4 regions of the Pantoea sp. AS142 genome follow, and region 1 is predicted to be linked to each of the others. Evidence: predicted binding sites of a transcription regulator. Region 1 holds the regulator's gene; each other region holds the start of a gene.

Region 1 (4,197 bases):
GCAAACTGACTCAGTTGGTGATCGAGAAGCACGTCGAAGGCTGGGACGATCCGCGTATGTTGACCGTCTCAGGTTTGCGTCGTCGTGGTTACACCGCCGCTTCTATCCGTGAGTTCTGCCGTCGTATTGGCGTCACTAAGCAGGATAACATCGTGGAAATGGCCTCGCTGGAGTCCTGCATCCGCGATGATCTTAACGAGAATGCACCACGCGCCATGGCAGTTATGGATCCCCTTAAAGTGGTGATCGAAAACCTGCCAGCAGGACATAGCGAAATCATCACCATGCCCAATCATCCGGCCAAAGCGGAGATGGGCACGCGTGAAGTGCCGTTCAGCCGCGAGATCTGGATCGATCGTGCAGATTTCCGTGAAGAAGCGAACAAGCAATATAAGCGTCTGGTGCTGGGCAAAGAAGTACGCCTGCGCAACGCCTATGTGATTCGGGCTGAGCGGGTCGCCAAAGATGAAGCGGGTAATATTACCTGCATCTACTGCACCAGCGATGTAGATACGCTGAGCAAAGATCCTGCCGATGGTCGCAAGGTGAAAGGGGTGATTCACTGGGTTTCTGCGGATCACGCGCAGCCTGCTGAGTTCCGTCTGTACGACCGTCTGTTCAGTGTGCCAAACCCGGCCGCTGCAGAGGACTTCCTGGCGGTAATCAATCCCGCGTCACTGACAATCAAAAATGGTGTTGTTGAACCCAGCCTCCGCGAGGCAGAACCGACCACACCGTTCCAGTTTGAACGTGAAGGTTATTTCTGTGCTGACAGCGTTTACTCTACGCCGTCGCAGCTGGTGTTTAATCGCACCGTCGGTCTTCGTGATACCTGGACTAAAGCTGGCGAATAATTTTTTGAGGCTGGCCTCATAAAATGACAAAAGGGCGATTTATCGCCCTTTTTTGTTGCTCCGATTTTCACCATTGCCGACATTTATTCTGCATTAGGCACAACCGGTCCAATATGGCATTGTGGGAGTAATCTGAGTTTAAAAAAATTAATCAATTTCAGGATGTGAATTGTCACCATTCAGGTAGGCTATGCGCTCTCAGAGGTTGCAAAGCGGGTTGCAGAAGGAAAAAAAATGACCGTCCTCGCTCAGGAAGCCAAACACAGTGTCGTCGTTTTACATCAGCTCATTGAACGTATTTTTAATCAGCCAGTCGGATCAGACGACAGTTTTGAGCTGCTGATGTCCTATTTTCATCCTGAATTCCGCATGGTGACGCCAAAGGGCAAAGAGTACAATTTGAACGATGTCGAAGATCTTTTCCGACAGTTGCAGGGACAGCGGGAAGGCATGCGAATCGCGACCTGTGAACATGTGATCCTCTCTCATCATGAAAAAGAGATCACCGTACAGTATCGTGAAATGCAGATAATGAATGGTAATAACCAGAGCCGAATTTCGCTGGCGATTCTGGATTGCAGTAGCTCAATTCCGCGCTGGCGTTATTTGCAGGAAACGCTGGTCGCCTGACTGACAGCAGAAAAGCAACGAAAAAAACCGGTGAATTCACCGGTTTATTTTCATGACACACCCGTTTTACTGGTCGTGCAGGGTTTCGTCTTCACGACAATCGCCCAACGTACAGTGCCCATACAGATAGAGGCTGTGGTTGGTTAGCTTGATGCCATGGCGTGTCGCGATTTCACGCTGACGGGTTTCGATCGACTCATCGCTGAACTCAATAACCTTGCCGCAATCCAGGCAGATCAGATGATCGTGATGATGCTGCTGCGTCAGTTCGAAGACAGATTTGCCGCCTTCAAAGTTGTGGCGGGTCACAATACCGGCGTCATCAAACTGGTTCAGAACACGGTAAACGGTAGCCAGGCCAATCTCTTCGCCGATGTCGATCAGGCGTTTATACAAATCTTCCGCACTGACGTGATGGCACTCAGGTTCCTGAAGCACTTCCAGAATTTTCAATCTGGGCAGCGTTACTTTCAGGCCAGCCTTCTTTAATGCGGTGTTGTTGTCAGTCATGCGGATTTTGTCCTGTTACTAATATTCACTTTTGTGGCTTGTCGCCTTGAATGTCGATCTATGCTCATTCTCATTTGCGTCTCATTATAGAACCGAAGCGATGAAATGAAAACCAGAGGGCGTGCCTGAATCATCATGGGCTATAGGGATGGGTCACCGGGCCGGGGAAGATTCTGGCAGATGTCTGTTAGTCCATCGCTTAGTCTTGCCGCCTGAGAAATAAGCGGAAGATCGATGCGGGTATTCTACAGATTAAACGGAGAAAGTTAAAAAAATGTGGCTATTATTTCTATAGGAATTTCCATTGCCTCAATGTGAGCTGGCGCTCACATTGGGTCGGGTAGGATCAGGCTTCGATGATCTCTTTCAGCTGCAGTTCATCAAAAATTTGCTTAACCCACAGTTCTACTCGCTGGCTGGTCAGTTCAGGCTGGCGATCTTCGTCAATGGCCAGACCCAGGAAGTGGGTATCATCGGCCAGACCTTTTGAGGCCTCAAAATGGTAGCCTTCAGTCGGCCAGTGTCCCACAATCACGGCGCCGTGCGGCTCGATGATGTCGCGGATAGTGCCCATCGCATCACAGAAGTACTCTGCGTAATCTTCCTGGTCGCCGCAGCCAAACAGCGCAACCAGTTTGCCGTTAAAATCGATCTCTTCCAGCGTCGGGAAAAAGTCATCCCAGTCGCACTGCGCTTCACCGTAGTACCAGGTCGGAATACCCAACAGCAGGATATCAAACGCTTCCAGATCTTCTTTTGTACTTTTCGCGATGTCATGCACTTCTGCAACGTCTTTACCCAGCTGTTTCTGGATCATTTTTGCAATGTTTTCGGTGTTGCCGGTATCGCTGCCAAAGAAGATGCCTACGAGTGCCATGAGTAAAATAACCTCTTAAATCCTGATGATATGATGTGTGCCGCAGCACAATTCAGCGAATAATAGCAGACGAGACAAACCCGCGGAACGGTTAAAGCCTCGACATTTGCTCCTGCGTGCGATTTGCCCGCATTAATCCAGTTTGAGCTGCGCCAGTAGTATCTGTTCAATCAGTTCGCTACGGCTAAGATTGCGCTGTTCTGCCAGCGTATTGAGTGCATCGACGGCTTCACTGTTCATTTTCAGTTCGACACGACGAAGTCCGCGTCCTTTGTCACGTTTCAGTTGATTGCGCTTGTTAATGCGCAGTTGTTCATCACGCGAAAGCGGACTGGTTTTGGGTCGACCAGGACGGCGCTCATCAGCAAAGAGATCGAGCGTCGTGCGGTCAGTCTGTTCTTTTGCCATGGCTTAGTAAAACTGAATGGGGGCGGGCGCCAGACACTCACCGCGCAGATTATAAATTATTGGCCATTGCCGCAGCAAAACTGACCCGCGGCAAAATTTTAGCGCGCCATCATACTTCACGCTTACTCCGGACGCCAATCCTAAACTTTTGCCGCCATCTATTTGCTTTTAAAGCGCAAAGAAGCGTCGGACAGTGCGCAAAACGGCATCGGGTTTCTCTGCATGAACCCAATGTCCTGCGCCACCAATCACATGCGCCTGAGCGGCCGGAAATTGCTGCAGCAAGGCATCACGATAACGGTTATCCAGGTAACTGGAATCGCCGCCGCGAATAAACAGTGCCGGATGATCCCACGCAGGAACCGGCTGCCAGCCAGAAATCGTGGTGTAGTTGTCCCACAGCACCGGTACGTTGAAGCGCCACTCACCCTCCTGAAATGATTTCAGCAGGAACTGGATTACCCCTTCTTCTTCGATCACCGTGCGCATAATGCGGGCCGCCTCGCTGCGAGATGAGACACCCGCATCGGTTACGGCACGAATGCCAGAAAATATCTGGTCATGGCGGCGGGTCTGGTAATCCACCGGGGCGATATCAATCATCACCAGTCGCTCAATGCGTTCCGGCACCAGCGCGCTCATGGTCATGGCGATTTTACCGCCCATCGAGTGACCAATCACTGCGACGCGATCAATGCCATGTGCATCCAGCGTATCGACCATATCCTGCGCCATTACAGCGTAGTTCATCGCGTCAGATTGTGGTGAGAGTCCGTGGTTGCGGACATCGACCTGCATTAGGGGGCCGGCATCTTTCAGCCCGCGCGCCAGCACGCCAAGGTTATCGAGACTGCCAAACAGACCGTGGATGAGCAGGATGGGCAGAGAATCAGCAGGGGATTGTTCAGTTTGCAGACG
Region 2 (4,197 bases), 520 kb from region 1:
CATTGTCCGCCCACTGTTTGCCGATATAACGCACGCCCGCGCCCGCACTCAGACCGTAATCAAACTGATAGTGACCCCAGAGTGCAGCCATGCTGTTGGGTGTGACATACGGCGTATGTCCGTCGTTGCCATCCACCGAATCTTTGTAGCGCAGATGATTCAGCGTATAGCTCGCCACGGTGCTCAGGCGTGGGGTTAACTGATTACGCGCTTCCAGTTCGATGCCCTGTGAATGCACTTTGCCCGATGGCGTATAAGTCGCTGTCAGCACGTCGCGGTTTGCCACATCTTTCTGCGTCAGGTCATAGACCGCGACGCTATAGAGATCGCGGGTGCCGACCGGCTGATATTTCACCCCGGCTTCATACTGCTCTGCGGTGGTCGGCTTCAGCAGGTTATTGTTGGGATCGGTGAGCGCAGTCGGGGTAATCGCCTGGCTCCAGCTGACATAAGGCGAGATACCGTTGTCGAAAGCATAGAGCAGCGCTGCGCGACCGCTGATGTGATCATCCTGACGTCGGTCGCTGCCGCTGTTATTGGCGACGATGCGGTCATAACGACCGGAGAGATCCAGATGCCAGCGGTCCAGCTTCATCTCATCCTGCAGATAGAGACCGGTCTGGTAGTAGCGGCGGGTTTTGTCCGCCCAGGTGTAATCAGGCATGTCACCCACCTGCTCGCCAGTCAGGGCATTAAGCTGCGTGGCCGAACCGCCCGCCTTACTGATCTCATTTTTGTAACGATGATACTCAGCACCCAGCGTGACGCGGTGCTCCAGTTCGCCGGTACTGAACTCCGCCTGTAAACGGTTATCGGTGGACCACGCGGAGAGTGACGAATGTTCGCCAGAGTAGTAGCGGTTCATCAGATCGGGATTCGCGCTGTCCCAGCCAATCTGATAGACCTGATCGAGATCGACATTCGAGTGGCTGTAGCTGCCGGTGGAGGAGAATGACCAGACGTCATTAAAACGGTGGGCGAAATCGAAGCTGTAGATCTGCTCATGGCGCTTGAACTGATCGAGGTCGCTGTTGCCCTCATAAAAGCCGTTGCTCAGCTTGTAGCCGTTGTGCTCGGTGATGCTGCCGTCACCCGGTACTGAACCGTGATAGCCGCCAGACGGATCTTTCTGCAGATAGGCTTTCAGGATCAGGTGGGTATCTTCATCCGGTTGCCACATCAGTTGCGGCATCAGCGCATATTTCTCTTCGCGGGTGTGATCGTACTGAGTATCGCTGTGGCGGGACACGCCGGTCAGGCGAAACGCCCACTGGTCGTTAATGGCATTGGTGTAGTCAAACATCGTACCGGTGGTGCCGTTGCTTCCCGCCTGCAACTGAATGTGACCCTCTTCCGCGAACTGAGGGCGTTTAGTCACCATGTTGACCAGCCCGCCCGGCACCGTCTGACCATAGAGCGCAGAAGAGGGGCCCTTGATCACGTCAATGCGTTCAAGGAACGCATTATCGACCTGCAATGCGTTGAAACTGCCGCCGTCACTCATCAGCCGCATGCCGTCAAGGAAGGTATTATCGACATCGCCGCCGTGGAAGCCGCGCAGCGCAATGGTGTCGTAACGGGTGGCGGCACCGCCAAAGTTGGTGAAAACGCCAGAGCTATAGCCCAGCGCCTGATTCAGGGTCAGCGCGCCCTGATCCTGCATCTGCTGGCGGGTGACCACGGAGATCGACTGCGGCGTGGTGATCAGCGGACGATCGCTTTTGGTTGCACCCTGGCTGGTGGTCGCCAGATAGCCCTGGGTTGGCGAGGTCGAATCCTCCTGCGGTTGCGCAGTGACGACCATATCGGCAGCAAAACTCACAGCAGGCGCGGTTAGCGCCAGGGTGCAGAGGGGGACATAACCTTTTAGCGACAATGACAGTTTCATCAAAATTCCTTTATTGGCAAAGGTTCAGGCAGGTGAAAAAATTTTTGATAGGCAATCTCATTATCATAATGAGAATTATTACCTTTTGTAAATTCGTTGTAATTTTGCCTGTTGATGAAAGAAGGTCAAGTAAATTTCGCTGAAATGAGGTCTGGACACCCCCGGCGAGGCCAGAGGTATCCAGAGAGGTTCAGGGTTGAGAGGCAGACGCCTGCGGAATATCGTGGGCGCTGTTACAGGTTTTATCTTTCGGGCAATACTTATCCAGCAGTTTCAGCGTAACGCCGTTAGTCCAGCCGAAGCCATCCTGCAGCGGATATTCGCCACCACCACCGCCACCGAGATTTTTGCCGTCAACGACATACTTCTCCACCAGCTTATGCTCACGGTCATAGGTGTTCTGAACGTTTTGCAGGAAGCGTAATCCCACCTCTTTCGCCAGTTTCGGCTGGTTGTAATGTTCCAGACCTTCAACGGCGACCCACTGCAGCGGCGCCCAGCCATTAGGGGCATCCCACTGCTGGCCGTTGTTCACGGTGGTGGTGACCAGACCGCCTGGTTTAAGCAGCTGTTTCTCTACCGCGCTGGCGGTGCTTTCAGCCTGCTTATCACTGGCGACCTGCAGATAGAGCGGGAACAGCGCGGCAGCCGTCAGCTGCGGATGCACCTGCTTTGTCTGCCAGTCATAGTCAGCGTACCAGTTCTGTTTGCTGTCCCACAGATAACGGTTGATCGCCGCCTGGCGCTTCTCCGCGCGATCGGCAAACTGCTTCGCCAGATCGTTCTGCTTGTTGATCTGGTAGCCTTTCGACAGGGTCTGCTCCAGATGGAACAGCAGGCTGTTGAGGTCAACCGGCGCAAGCTGTGTGGTACGGATCGTCGACAGGTTATGCGCATCAGTAAACCAGCGCGAACTGAAGTCCCAGCCCGACGCCGCACCGGAACGCAGCTCGCGATAGAGTTCAGCTTTATTACGCTGCGGCGCTTTCTGGGCGGTGGCAATGTCATCCATCCAGGATTCGGTGCGTGGCACGCCGCGCGCATCCCAGTAGCGGTTGAGCAGCGTGCCGTCCGCCAGTTTAATCACCCGCTTATTGGCTGCGCCTGCCGCGACTTTATCGCTGTCAGCCATCCAGTAGTCATACTCTTTCTGCAACTGCGGCAGATAGCGGGTATAGGCTTTACCGTCATCGTGGGTCGCCAGAAGATCAACCATCAGGCTAAAGAACGGCGGCTGTGAACGGCTCAGGTAGTAGCTGCGGTTGCCGTTAGGGATGTGTCCATAACGGTCGAGCAGCGAGGCGAAGTTGTCCGTCATATCCTGCACCTTATCCCAGTGCCCGCTTTCGGCCAGCCCCAGCATGGTGAAGTAGCTGTCCCAGTAATAGACTTCACGAAAGCGCCCGCCTGGCACCACATAGGGTTTTGGCAGCGGCAGCAGCGAATCATACTGACCGGCGCTGCTGGTGGTGCGCGTCAGTACCGGCCACAGACCATCAATGTGGTCACGCAGGTTTTGTCCGGCTGGCGGTACATATTTGTCGCCAGCAGCGGGCAGCGTGAAATTGGCATCAACAAAACGCTTAAGATCGAAATTGCGCTGTTTCTTCTGCATCTGCCAGTCGGCAAGAATCGAGGCGGGATCGAATTTCGGCACCGCATCAGCAAAGGTCTTTTGATCGGGATAGAACTTCGCCTGCTGCACGGCATTAAACAGCGGTCCTAAACGAACGTCAGGTGGCTGCGGCTGATTATTCAGCATGCGGCTGTTGTCGTCGGCCTGGGTGGTGAAGACGGGAACGCTCAGCAGCAACGTGAGCAGAAAGGGCGCATAACGCTGACGCCGTTCGGCGGCGTTTACCTCAATTTTTGTCATCGGTTTTTCTCCTTGTCCGAAACGCGGCCGCGTGTAACGCATTGACCACAGGACCAACTTTAGACCTTATCTGACCACTTCACCCTGAAGCGAGCCGGAAATGTGAAGCCACGGGAATTATTTTTATGGCAAAAACCGCTTTTTTGCGCCGGTTTTTTCTTGCTCTCACCCCGCTTTTCCCCGACGCTGAAAGAAAAAAGGAGAGCAGGATGGAGATCATCTGGTATCACCCGTCGCAGTCTGCAACGGCCTGGATTAATGGTTTACAACAGCGCCTGCCCCAGGCGCGGGTGCGTGCCTGGCAGCCAGGCGACGATGGCCCGGCTGATTACGCGCTGGTTCGTTCACCGCCTGCAGAGATGCTGCAGGGACGCGCCACACTGCGTGGCGTCTTTGCGCTGGGGGCAGGCGTTGATGAAATTCTGAAACAGCT
Region 3 (4,197 bases), on a different contig from region 1:
TAACAGACCATTTTCCAGAAACAGCGTCAGGAACATCACGCCGTACACCACCCATACCACGTCCGGATTTGCCAGCGCGGCAAAATCCTGATGCCAGAGCGCCTGGACAATCTCGTGTAAAACACCCATTAGCGATTCCATCACGTCACAAGGAACAATCCGTCTGCGTTCAGATAGCGCAGTGATCTCACTGACAACCTGAACGATGCGGGATAAATTTTAACAATAACTATGCCGTTGTCCGGCCAACACTGCGGGCAGGCGCTACCCGGTTTACCGGCTGTTTAGCGGATTTAGCGCGTCAGGCGCGAAAAACCGGCCTCCAGATCAGCCAGCAGGTCATCAACATGCTCCAGACCAATATGCAGGCGCACCAGCGTGCCGGTGAAATCCACTCCGCCCGCCGGACGAATCTCTGCCAGCTCTTCCGGCTGATTCGCCAGGATCAGCGATTCAAAGCCGCCCCAGGAGTAAGCCATGCTGAAATGATGGAAGTGATCGAGATATTCCGCCAGCTGGTCCGCACTCAATTTTTCCTGCAGGATAAAAGAGAACAGGCCGCTGCTGCCGTTAAAATCGCGCTGCCAGAACTGATGGCCTTTGCTTTGTGCCAGCGCCGGGTGATTAACCCGCGCCACGTCGGGACGCGCTGCCAGCCACTCTGCCACCTGAATCGCGCTCTCTTCATGCTGACGCAGACGGGTGCCCAGCGTGCGCAGACCCCGGCTCGCCATATAGGCGGTATCGGCATCGACCATCTGGCCCATGAGATAAGAGTTCTCGCGCAGCTGATCGATGCAGCGCGCATTAGCGACCGCGGTGCCGATCATCGCATCGCTGTGACCAATCAGGTATTTGGTGCCAGCCTGAATCGAAATATCGATACCGTGCGCCAGCGCATCAAATAAAATACCGGCCGCCCAGGTGTTGTCGATCATGATGATCGCCTCGGGTGCTTTAGCACGCACCGCTGCCACAATCGCCGGAATATCCTGGACTTCCATGGTGATTGAGGCGGGAGATTCCAGGAACACTACCCGGGTATTGTGCTGCACCAGTGCGCCAATTTCACTGCCGATGCAGTGATCGAACCAGCCGGTCGTCACCTGCAGCTTAGCCAGAATTTTAGTGCAGAAGTCCTGTGTCGGTTCATAGACCGCACCGCTCATCAGCACGTGGTCACCCGCTTCGACAAACGCCAGAATCGCGTTAGCCACAGCCGCTGCGCCGCAGGCGTAGAGCACACAGCCCGCGCCACCTTCCAGTTCTGTCATTGCATCCTGCAGTGCAAAATGCGTCAGGGTGCCACGACGGCCATAAAAGAGTTCGCCTTTTGCCCGACCGGCAGTGGCGCGTTTTTTCTCCGCGACCGTGTTAAAAACCAGCGAGGAGGCTCGTTGAATTACGCTGTTCACCGAGCCCTGGGTATAACGCTTGCTGCGTCCTGCACTGACGAGCGTGGTATCAATTTTTCTGGTGGTCATGAGTTGCCTTCGCTGCTTCTGACTAAGCCCCCTACGTTACCACGAAACGACCAGTAGGATTGAGACTCAATGGTGATTATCAGCGTGCGCCGCAGGATAAAAAACGGCCTCGCGCACGGGCCGATTTTCATTGTGCTACATCACGCCCGTCAGGCGCGGCAACCCGAGTAAAATGGCGGGAATAGAGGTAATCAGCATCAGCACCACAATCAGCATGCCGTAGAACAGAAGCATTGTCCCGACCACCTGCTTAATCTTCTGTTTACTCACTGCGCTGGCAATAAACAGCACGGTGCCAACCGGCGGCATCATCAGTCCGATACTCAGGTTAGTCAGCCTAATCATGCTGAAGTGAACCGGATCGCCCCCTGATGCGGTCGCGATCGGCTGCTTGCCAGGAAATATACCGGCGGCAAATAGTGAGGAGAGGGTCAACATACCGCCGGTCGCCAATGAAGAGAACCGAGTTGCGTGGGTCGCGGGCTGACCGCAGAGGGGCGTGGGGAGCCAGGATAGTGAAAACGCGCACCAGTAACATGCAGCAATGTGGATTGAATGTATGCTGCCTTATGTTGAAGCGGTGTTTAAAGAGAATTTAATGCAACTTCATAGTGTCGAAATCCCCTTGCTAAAAGTGTTTCGGCCTGGTCAATTGCGGGTAAATGGCGGCGATCTTCTTTGTAAATACTAATGAGAACTACTATCAATTCGCCGCCGTTTTGCTATTATTCGCGCTTGTCTCGCATCCCTGAATCAGAAGTTGGAGAAGCAGCGTGGTAGCCAGTGATTTGATGCAAACGGACCTCTCCGTTTGGGGCATGTATCAACATGCCGATATCGTGGTAAAGGTGGTCATGATTGGCCTGTTATTGGCCTCAGTGGTGACCTGGGCGATCTTCTTTAGCAAATATGCCGAACTTAGCGCCGCTAAGCGCCGCCTGAAGCGCGAGCAACTGGCACTGGGCGAAGCCCGCAATCTGAATGACGCCGCCCGCATTGCCCAGTCGTTCACCGGCCAGAGCCACAGTACAGTGCTGCTGAATGATGCGCAGAATGAACTTGAACTGTCGGCTGGTGTGGAAGATACCAACGGGATTAAAGATCGCACCAGTTTCCGTCTTGAGCGCCGCGTCGCTGCGTTCAGCCGCCATGCAGGCCGGGGCAATGGCTTCCTGGCAACCATCGGTTCGGTTGCGCCATTTATCGGCCTGTTCGGCACCGTATGGGGCATCATGAACAGCTTTATCGGCATCGCCAAAACCCAGACCACCAACCTTGCGGTCGTGGCACCGGGTATCGCTGAAGCGCTGCTGGCGACCGCGGTTGGTCTGGTTGCTGCAATACCGGCGGTGGTGATCTACAACGTCTTCGCCCGCATGATCGCCAACTACAAAGCCTCACTGGGTGATGTCGCCGCTCAGGTGATGCTGCTGCAGAGTCGTGATATCGACCTGGGCACTGTCGCCACTGATGTTCCGCGTCCTGCGACCGCCCAGAAACTGCGCTTAGGGTAAGTTCTTATGGCAATGCGATTAAACGACGATCTGGAAACCGATGGTGAAATGCATGAGATTAACGTGACGCCGTTTATCGACGTCATGCTGGTTCTGCTGATCATCTTTATGGTGGCCGCGCCACTGGCCACGGTCGACGTGCGCGTCAATCTGCCCGCTTCAACCAGCGCCCCTCAGCCGCGTCCGGAAAAACCGGTTTACCTGTCGATTAAAGCGGATAAGCAGCTTTACGTCGGAAACGATCAGGTGACGCCGGATTCGCTGGTTAACGTGTTAACCAGCCAGACGCAGGGCAACAAAGAGACGACGATTTTCTTCCAGGCGGATAAGTCGGTGGATTATGAAACACTGATGAACGTCATGGATAAGCTGCGCACGGCGGGCTATCTGAAAATTGGTCTGATGGGCATGGAAACCGTGAAGAAATAGCGGGTTATCCAGCACCCGAAAAAGGCGACTACTTCAGTCGCCTTTTTTTATGGCCGCTCTGCGACCACACAAAATCAGGCAAATCAGTAGCAGGCCAACCACTTATGCTACCTGACACGGTTTGTTAATTAGTTGTTACTTATGTACATAGTTTTGTAAAGAGCAATGGTGAGCCAGATCACATTATTCCCGCCTCAGGCAGGCTAAAACGGCTAAAAAACAACAGGAAGCCGTTATGAGCCACGCCCCGTCTTTACAAAAGCCGCCGAAAAGTGCCGCCCGAACCATCTTTAACGTCACCAGTGGTAACTTCCTGGAGATGTACGATTTTATGGTATTTGGCTACTACGCCACCGCCATTGCTAAAACCTTCTTCCCCGGTGACGACCCGTTTGCCTCCCTGATGCTGACCCTGATGACCTTTGGTGCCGGATTCCTGATGCGCCCGCTAGGGGCCATTATCCTGGGTGCCTACATTGACCATCATGGTCGTCGCAAAGGATTGTTGCTGACGCTGGGCTTAATGGCAATTGGCACCCTGACCATTGCGGTGGTGCCAGGCTACGCCACCCTGGGCGTGGCGGCCCCGATTCTGATTCTGTTGGGACGGCTGTTGCAAGGCTTCTCGGCGGGCGTTGAGCTGGGTGGCGTGTCGGTCTATCTGGCGGAAGTCGCGCCTGAAGGACGCAAAGGCTTTTTCGTCAGCTGGCAGTCGGGCAGTCAGCAGATTGCGGTGATCTTTGCCGCCCTGCTGGGGCTGATGCTGAATC
Region 4 (4,197 bases), on a different contig from region 1:
AGCGCCACGGCATCAACGCCGATGCGCGCTTCGCACAGTTCCGCTTCACTGATACCGATCAGCGCAGCCAGATCGCGGGCATATTTCTTCGGATGTTTAACCTTAAGGGTGAGATAGTGCTGGTATATCGGATTCATCGTTCAGGCTCTCATGGCAATGCCCTGCGTGATGCAGGGCGACGGTTATCAAAAGTCGACGTTAACACCCAACTGGAAGGTGCGGCCTGGCATCACGGCCAGCGCCTGATCGTTGCGTTCCTGCTGGGTGGCGCTGGTCAGTTCACGGCTGCTGAGATAATCCCAGTATTTGCGATCGGTAATATTATAAAGTCCACCACTCAGCCTGACGTTGTGCGTAACGCGCCAGTAAGCGGTCATATCCACCATGCCATATCCTGGCACCCGCATATAATCGGTGCTGGAATCGCTCAGGCTGCTGCCGGTGTTGGCAAAGCTGTTGCGATTCGTGGCGCTGGCTTTTTTGCCTTTGACAAAGGTTGCGGTGACGGCGGCTCCGTAGCCGCGTGCCTCATCGTCCCAGGCGAGTCCGACAATGGCTTTCATCGGTGCAACGCTCTCCAGATCGATGTAGCGATCACCGAGGTAGCTCGACTTTGCCGCGCCCTGGGTATAGCCAAAGGCCAGATTTGCGCTCAGCCCCGCGACCTCGCTAAACCAGCTGCCGAAGTTCACTTTGCTGCTGATTTCAGCCCCATAGATGTAGGCTTTGTCACGGTTTTCTGCCTGATAGGTGGTGTAGATGTTGCTGGGTACATTGACAAACTTATCCGGATTCGCCGCCCGGCTGTAACGGGTAAAGGCGATGAAGTTTTTATAGTCGTTATAAAACGCAGCTGCATTAAACGTGACGCCTCTTGCCACCTGACCTTTTACGCCCCACTCGATGTTGTTGCTGGTTTCAGTTTTCAGGTCTGCATTGCCAATCAGCGCGTACTGCGCGGTACCGGCATAGCTGGAACCAAGGTTCCATGAGCCATAAAGCTGGGAGTCGTTGGGGAACTGCGCGCCACGGGTATATTGCAGATAAGTCATTAGCTCAGGCGTCAGATCGTACTCGAAAGCGATCGATGGCAAGACCTGGGTGTCGCTGTTTGGCGAACCATAAAGCGCTGAGACTTCGCTGGCGTCGAGCACGCTGCTGTTGGTGGTCAGCGTCGCCACATCGCGCGGTCGGGTATTCTGATAGGCCACACGTACCCCCGGCACGATGGCCGCCCGGTGTCCGTCAGCATCGAAGCTGATACTATCCTGCAGATAACCGCCCAGGGTGTAACTGCGGCTGTTAGCCTGTGGCTGCATGATGGCGGTATAGGCGCTCGGCGTGGGTGACTGACGGAAAGGCCGTTCCGTGTCCACCAGACGCGCATTCAGCCCCGCGCTCAGTTCATGTCGCCCGATGTTTTTGAGCGCACGGGTGTCAACACCATAGCTGTCACTGTTGTAGTCGGAATAAACCGTTTGTCTGGCAGTGGCGCTTGATGGCATCCGGGTACTATCATGGGCCTGGGTTTGCTGCCAGTAAATACGGGTCGTCAGGCTGTCGATCAGGTCATTGTAAGGGGTATATTCATCCGCCAGGCTGATGCCCCAGCGGCGGGTATCACTCTGCTGCTGTGCCTGACCCCATACGGTATTGCCGGTAGTGCTCCAGCTGTCGTAATGGCTGTGGTTAGTTTTATGATAGTAATCGACGGTTGCGCTGAGCTTGTGCGCATCATTGGGCTGCCAGATGCCGGAGGTCATAAAGGCGTCGGAGTGCCAGTTGGCCGGATAAGCATCGAGCGTATCGCTGTTGTTACGGGTCTGCTGTCCATCGCGGCGACTATAAACAAAAATCCCACGCAGCGTGTCATCGCCTGCCGCTGCAGTCATGCCGTTGTGCCAGCTGCGACTGGATGAGTCATAGTCGCTTTGATAACCTAAAAAGGTGGGCTTGCCGGGATGCAGATAGTCGTCCGGGGATTTGTTACGGAATGAGACGTTACCGCCAATCGAGGTGTTCGGCTGATCCACTGCTGTGGCGCCCTTTTCGATCTCAATACGGCCAAACATATAAGGATCGATGTAATCGCGGCCAATGCCAAAGCTGTCGAGACCGGCGCGTCCCACATAGCTTCGGCCGGTGGCCTGCGGCAATGGAATGCCATCCACATCCAGACCGACGCGGTTGCTCTCCAGACCACGAATGTTGTAGCCGGTATACCCTGCCCGATCAAAGCCACTTTTCCCGGCTGAGGAACCGCCACTGCTGCCGGTGGCACTGATCAGCGGTTCATAGCGCATGATCGACCCAAAGTCAGTGGCGCCACGTTGTTGCAGATCGCTGGCAGAAAGCGTGGTTTTGCTGCCCGCCGTTTTTTTGATTTCCGGCGCCGTCACCGTCATTACCGGCTCGGCACTGCTGCCATAGCGGTCAGAGAGGGCTAGCGTGGCAGATTCACTGCCCGCAGCATACGTGCAGGTGGTATTGATGAAAGTGGCGAGCAACGCCAGTTGAGTCAGACGCGGTTGCATCAATCTCTGAAAACGTGGTGACATAGGCGCGAATTACCTGATTAATTGTTAGTATTCGCTCACTTGCTTGCTGGCAACGTAAAAACGGCTCTGTATAAACGCCGTGAAAAGTCAGAACATCATGCTGGTGTAATAATTATCGCCGGGAATTTAATGCAACTGATAATCATTATCAATATTATTTACATTTAGATATAAACCACAGCGCACAAATTGTTAACCCGAATGCATTGGCATTTATCAACACGTAAAGGAATAGAGTTATGGCGCAAAAACCTGTGGTTGTTATTCACTACTGTATGCAATGCAACTGGCTGATGCGGTCAGCATGGATGGCACAGGAACTTCTGCATACCTTCGCTGAGGATCTGGCGGAGGTGACGCTGAAACCGGGCACCGGCGGTGTTTTTGAGATTACGCTGGATGGGCATCTGCTGTGGGAACGTAAGCGGGATGGGGGTTTCCCTGATGCGACCACGCTGAAACAGCGTGTGCGCGATATCTGTTTCCCGGATCGTACGCTGGGTCACATCGACAAACACAAAACTGAAATCAGCTAAGTCCGCTATTCACTGTGGGTGATTTTTTCTGCCGCGTCGTGCAGCACCTTAACCAGCGTCTGCAGCGCGGCATCAGAGATATCTTCCTGCGACAGCCGGCAGTTCAAAGCGATTTTTAGCCCATGAATCGCCTGCTCAACAGCCGGAATGCTGCGGTTATTGACCAGAATCGCCAGCGCAGAGAGCCGGGTAATCAGACGGGTGACCGTTTCGCGGTTATCCGCTAACAGTGCCTCTCCCGCCGCCGTCAGGCGGTAGGCTTTACGCGTTGCCTGCGCATCCACAACCTGAATCGCCTCCCTCTCTTCCAGCAGCGTCAGATTGGGGTAGATGATCCCCGGACTGGGCGAATACTCTCCCTTTGACAGATCCTCAACTGACTTGATCAGCTCATAGCCGTGCGCCGCATTCTGCGCCAGGAAATGAAGCATCAGCAGGCGAACCTCACTCGCTTCCAGCCTCTTTTCACGTCGTTTGCGTCGTCCGCTGCAACCGCCTGCGCGCGCAGTCTGATCGTCAGATGCAGTGGAAGTCGGGTACTGTTTCATGGCCTGCCCTGCGGGGAAGAAAGGGGGTTGATGGTAGTCCGCCGCCTGGCAAAACTCAATTACCAGAGCGGCTTACTTCTGATGCCAATAGGCTACCGCCCGCACGAAGTCGCTATCCAGGCCGCGCTGCACCGTGAAGTAGTCACACAGCGCTTTAACAAACTCCCCTTCGCCGGTCAGCCAGACAAAGTAATTTTCCGTCGGGATAGTGATCTGATCCAGCTGGGTAATCAGCTGGCTGAGCTGCGCTTTCTGCATCTGACCACTGCCAAGCCAGTTTGTCGTCAGATTAGCAGTATCAGATAAATAGTCGCGGCCCGTCGCTTCATCGGTAAAGGCATAGAGATGCAGCGCCTGCGCCCGGGCGTCACGCTGACGGCGCGCAAAGGCAGGCAGCCCGGTTTCGTCGCAGACGTAAAGCTGGAATGCGTAATCGGTCGGCACCACCAGCGAACCGCGTGGCCCACCGACAATTAATTGATCGCCAACCTGCGCCTGAGTTGCCCAGTCACTGGCTACACCCTGCTGATGAATATAAAAATCGAGGGTCAGTGA

What was found. Region 1 encodes Fur, which represses iron uptake genes when iron is present. Its sites were predicted from a motif close to ATAATAATGAGAACNACTATCAA; they were not measured.
Region 2: a site for Fur is predicted at 1,933-1,955, ahead of WFO64_RS04065 (TonB-dependent siderophore receptor). Genes of this name have one in related genera too.
Region 3: a site for Fur is predicted at 2,169-2,191, ahead of exbB (tol-pal system-associated acyl-CoA thioesterase). Genes of this name have one in related genera too.
Region 4: a site for Fur is predicted at 2,694-2,716, ahead of WFO64_RS11555 (TonB-dependent receptor domain-containing protein). Genes of this name have one in related genera too.

What each region holds. Positions count from the first base shown of each region.
Region 1 is NZ_JBBCMO010000001.1:277,176-281,372, forward strand. It holds gene glnS (glutamine--tRNA ligase) at 1-854, shown strand, start outside; gene WFO64_RS01430 (hypothetical protein) at 1,089-1,484, shown strand; gene fur (ferric iron uptake transcriptional regulator) at 1,551-1,994, opposite strand; gene fldA (flavodoxin FldA) at 2,341-2,871, opposite strand; gene ybfE (LexA regulated protein) at 3,004-3,279, opposite strand; gene ybfF (esterase) at 3,448-4,197, opposite strand, start outside.
Region 2 is NZ_JBBCMO010000001.1:800,822-805,018, forward strand. It holds gene WFO64_RS04065 (TonB-dependent siderophore receptor) at 1-1,888, opposite strand, end outside; gene treA (alpha,alpha-trehalase TreA) at 2,079-3,764, opposite strand; gene ghrA (glyoxylate/hydroxypyruvate reductase GhrA) at 3,974-4,197, shown strand, end outside.
Region 3 is NZ_JBBCMO010000005.1:71,814-76,010, forward strand. It holds gene WFO64_RS11285 (DedA family protein) at 1-129, opposite strand, end outside; gene metC (cystathionine beta-lyase) at 294-1,484, opposite strand; partial or broken gene WFO64_RS11295 (TRAP transporter large permease subunit) at 1,620-1,871, opposite strand; gene exbB (tol-pal system-associated acyl-CoA thioesterase) at 2,276-2,998, shown strand; gene exbD (TonB system transport protein ExbD) at 3,005-3,427, shown strand; gene WFO64_RS11310 (MFS transporter) at 3,663-4,197, shown strand, end outside.
Region 4 is NZ_JBBCMO010000005.1:126,784-130,980, reverse strand. It holds gene WFO64_RS11560 (hemin-degrading factor) at 1-137, opposite strand, end outside; gene WFO64_RS11555 (TonB-dependent receptor domain-containing protein) at 186-2,558, opposite strand; gene WFO64_RS11550 (SelT/SelW/SelH family protein) at 2,798-3,094, shown strand; gene WFO64_RS11545 (PadR family transcriptional regulator) at 3,100-3,642, opposite strand; gene WFO64_RS11540 (siderophore-interacting protein) at 3,715-4,197, opposite strand, start outside.